Regions from separate parts of the Desulfobacter sp. UBA2225 genome, predicted to be linked through region 1. Evidence: predicted binding sites of a transcription regulator. Region 1 holds the regulator's gene; the other holds the start of a gene.
The links. Region 1 encodes sigma-54, which starts transcription at its own class of promoters, with help from an activator protein. Its sites were predicted from a motif close to TNTGGCACANTTTCTGCTNT; they were not measured.
Positions count from the first base shown of each region.

Region 2: B3D59_RS08550 (Nif11-like leader peptide family natural product precursor) is a predicted target of sigma-54. The motif match lies at 1,183-1,202, and genes of this name have one in related genera.

Region 1 is NZ_DDYV01000204.1:6,600-8,792, forward strand. Features, by position in the region: gene lptB (LPS export ABC transporter ATP-binding protein) at 1-482, shown strand, start outside; gene rpoN (RNA polymerase factor sigma-54) at 485-1,927, shown strand; gene hpf (ribosome hibernation-promoting factor, HPF/YfiA family) at 1,941-2,193, shown strand, end outside.
Region 2 is NZ_DDYV01000169.1:3,059-5,251, forward strand. Features, by position in the region: gene modB (molybdate ABC transporter permease subunit) at 1-163, opposite strand, end outside; gene modA (molybdate ABC transporter substrate-binding protein) at 172-927, opposite strand; gene B3D59_RS08550 (Nif11-like leader peptide family natural product precursor) at 1,253-1,471, shown strand; gene B3D59_RS08555 (FAD-dependent oxidoreductase) at 1,884-2,193, opposite strand, start outside.

The DNA of each region.
Region 1 (2,193 bases):
GTTACCTGCCCCAGGAGACCTCTATATTTAAAAAACTGACAGTCCGGGAAAATATAACGGCCATTCTGGAGGTTATTGACAAAAAAGTCGCGGACATCAACCGGAAAGCCGAAACACTGATGGAAGAACTTGGGATACTGGCCTTGGCCGGACAAAAGGCGACTTCCCTGTCCGGTGGAGAAAAGCGCCGTCTGGAAATTTCAAGGGTTCTTGCCACAGACCCCTTGTTCATCCTACTGGACGAGCCCTTTGCCGGCATTGATCCTTTGGCTGTTATTGATATCCAGCAAATCATATCCCAGCTTACCGACAAAGGCATCGGAATATTGATTTCCGATCATAATGTCAGGGAAACATTAGGCGTATGCAACACGGCTTATATTATGAGCCAGGGTATGGTTATGGAATCAGGCCCTCCGGAAAAAATTATTTCAAGCAAAGTAGCCAAACGCATTTACCTGGGAGACAATTTTAAACTTTAATCATGGAACTTGGATTACAACAAAGCCTTGCACTGACCCAGCAGCTGGTCATGACACCCCAGCTCCAACAGGCTATCAAACTGCTTCAGCTCTCCAGGCTTGAACTTGCCGAAATGATCCAGCAGGAAATGGAGCAAAATCCGGCGCTTGAAGAAATCTCCATTGATGAGGCCTCTGACAAAGCCATCACTGCCCAGGAAACCGAAACCCGGACAGAGGAAATAGAAGCCCCTGCCAAAGAAGTTACCATTGAAGAGCGGGTGCGCTCGGATACGGACTGGGAAAACTATATCAATGAATACAACTCCACCGGTAGAATCTACATGGAGTCTGAAAACAGTGAAGCGCTCAATTACGAATCATTTACATCCGAGAAACAAACCCTTGAAGCCCATTTAAAGTGGCAGTTGATGCTTTCGGATCTGCCGGACGAAGAGGAGCGACTGGGTCATGTCATCATCGGCAACCTGAACCGGGACGGATATTTATGCGCCGACGTAGAGGAGTTGGCCCAGAGTGCCGAGGCCGATATTCAAACCGTTGAAAAAGTGCTGGCTGTGCTCCAGACCTTTGACCCCCCCGGCGTGTGTGCCAGAAACCTGTGCGAAACGCTTTTGATTCAAGTCCGGCAACTGGGCATTGAAAACGATATCATCACCCGGATCATTACGGATCATCTCAAAAATCTTGAAAACAGAAACAGTAAAAAAATTGCCAAGGCCCTTAAAATTTCCGTTGAGGATGTGCGGGCTGCAGTAAAAATCATCCAGTTTCTTGAACCCAAGCCCGGCAGGAAATTTGCCACAGAGGAACCCGCCTACATCACCCCGGATATCTATGTTTACAAAGTCGGTGATGATTTTAAAATTGTTATGAACGATGACGGCCTTCCCAAATTAAAAATTTCAAGATTCTACAGGGAAGCCGTCGCCACCGGCAAAAAAATCCCCAAGGAGACCAAGACCTATCTTAATGAAAAGATGCAGTCCGCCTCCTGGCTGATAAAATCCATTCATCAACGCCAGAAAACCATCTATCTGGTCATGGAAAGCATCATCAAGTTTCAAAGGGATTTTTTTGAAAAGGGCATTGCCTATCTGCGGCCTTTGATTTTAAAAGATATTGCCGAAGATATTGAAATGCATGAGTCTACGATCAGCCGGGTGACCACAAACAAATACGCGTACACCCCCCAGGGACTATTTGAGTTGAAATATTTTTTCAACAGCTCCATAGAGCGGGGGGACGGACCTTCCATGGCATCGGCCAGCGTCAAGGAGAGAATAAGACAACTCATTGACAATGAAGATCCAAACGCACCCTTAAGTGACGATAAAATCGCCGCAATTCTGCAGGAATCAGATATTCAGATTGCCCGGCGAACCGTGGCAAAATACAGAAAAGTACTCAATATTCTGCCGTCCAACAAACGCAAACAATTATAGGGAGAGCTCATCTATGCAAGTCACCATCACGTTCAAACAGATAGAAGCATCCGATCCCCTGAAATCCTATGTAAATAAAAAGCTTAAACGGTTTGACAAGATGCTGGAGGGTCCGGCCGAGGCCAATGTTGTCTTAAGCGTTGAAAAAATAAGGCATATTGCCGAAATAACCTTAACCAGCGGGTCGCTTAACATCCATGCCAAGGAAGCGTCCGAAAGCATGTATGCCGCCATTGATATCCTGGCGGATAAAGTCAAAAGCCAGA
Region 2 (2,193 bases), on a different contig from region 1:
CCACCACCGCTTTCCCTCTGGTTTTGCCGAAGGCAAGAAAATAACCGCAAGCAATACCAAAGGGGGTGGAAATCAAGGTCGCTGAACAGGCGACCTTCAGGGAAAGCACAATGGCAGACAGATCCTGGGAAGAAAGTGACAACATCGCAATCTCACTTGCCATAACCAATATCAGGGCAATGTAAAACCAAGCCGGACCATTTCCGGATGGGCCGCTTCAGAAACAATATAGTCATAAAAGAGCTTGGCATCGGCATTCCCGTCACTCTCCTTTGTCATTGCAACCGGATAGGTTACCTGATTATAAAACTCACGGGGCACTTCAAACAGAATCTTGGCACTGACGGCGAGCATCGCATCTGTTTTGTAAACAAACGCACCGTCGGTCTCTCCCCGATCGGCATAGATCAGCGCCTGGCGAACGTCTTTTGCCATGATCAGTTGTCCGTTCTTGAGCATTTCATCATATATCCCCTCTTTATCCATCGCCTGCTTTGCATACTGCCCGGCCGGCACGCTGCTGGGACTACCTATGGCAATACGCGTCAATTTCCGCAAATCGCCCATGGAATGGGCATCCGTACTTGACTTACCCACAAAAACCAACGCATTGTGGGCAAATATTTTTTCGGTATCTGTCTTAATCTTACCCTTTTCAATCAAATATGTCATCCACTTCGGGTTGGCAGAAATATAGATATCTGCAGGCGCCCCCTGCTCTATTTGCTTTGCCAAAGCGCCAGCTGACGCAAAATTTGGAACAATTTTGACATCCGGATGCTGCGCCTGAAACTTTACGATCAAATTATTGCACAAATTACTCAGACTTTTTGCCACTGAAACACGCACTTGGTCGGCGTGGGCCTGCGCAATAAACACCAGCACCACAAAAAGAACAAAAATGTTAATTCCGCATATCTTTTTCACATCAAATACTCCTTTTTTGTATCTATCGTTTTAAATGAAAGCAAAAACACACAATTTCATTACTTTTATGTGTTATTTTGGGTCGAACTGGGGTATCAATATCCCAGATCAGCACATGGCTACAATTAGCATCGACGCCAAAACAATGTCAAGCCATATTTTCAAGCTACTATTGCCGTTTTAAAAACACATAAAAAAAAGAATTTTTGCAGTGATACTGCAAAGATATAAAAAACACGGGTATTTTTTATTAATAATGGAACACTGTTTGCATTCTTTTTGTAGTTATTTAACCATTTAACCAATTAATTAATGGAGAAGTAAAATGTCAGAAGAAAACGTTCAGGCTTTTTTAGATAAAGGTGCAGATGACCGCAAATTCCGTGTAAAGTACGACAACTGTTTTTCAATCGAAAAATTTTGTTCCATGGCAAAGGAAGATGGTTTTGAATTTACTGTGGAAGACCTCCAAGCAGTATTGAAGGCGAATGGAGATTCTTTCGATTCGTATGGCAATCCGCCAAAGAAAGGAATTTGGGTATAATCGCCACGGGCTGACCCTGGTCCATCCACACCCGGATTCAGCCCACAACAAAACATGAAAGCAACCTGAATAACGAGTTTAGGCGTTCACGCAAAACATAAGAGAAACGGTGCTGTTTAAGGACAGCACCATTTTCATATTTCCCCTTGAAAAAAACAGGGTTAAAGGAAAAGATCGAACTAACAGGGGTTGGTAAATATAACCTTCTGGAAAAAATAATTCTGGAAAGAAATTTTTTTGGCTTCGGACGCGGAAACCATTGCTGAATTTGTGGATGTCAATAACCGACGGATTGAGGGTATAAATGAACCCAGACCATTATTCCGGGGATATCAAAGATGAAAAATTATCTGCGGTTATGAATAATTAGGATCAAATCAACGCGTTGATTTGATCCTAATTATTGTTTTGTTTACATCAGAGGCGTGTTGGGTATCAGTTCCCATATACCGCAGGGGCAGGCCCCTTTGCAAAATCCGCATCCAATGCATTTGGATTCATCGACCACGTATTCAAAACCGGTTTCCTTTTCCTTCCGGCTGATGGCCGCTTCTGGACAAACTGCCACGCAGATACCGCAATCCTTGCAATTTCCACAGGAGGCGCAGTCCTCACCGCACGATTCTATATTGTCGGCATCCTGTCGGGGGTTATAATAGGTCAGACTTACACGCTGGGTATCAATCATGGGGGCAAGACTTTCGATATCCGGCACCTGGCCC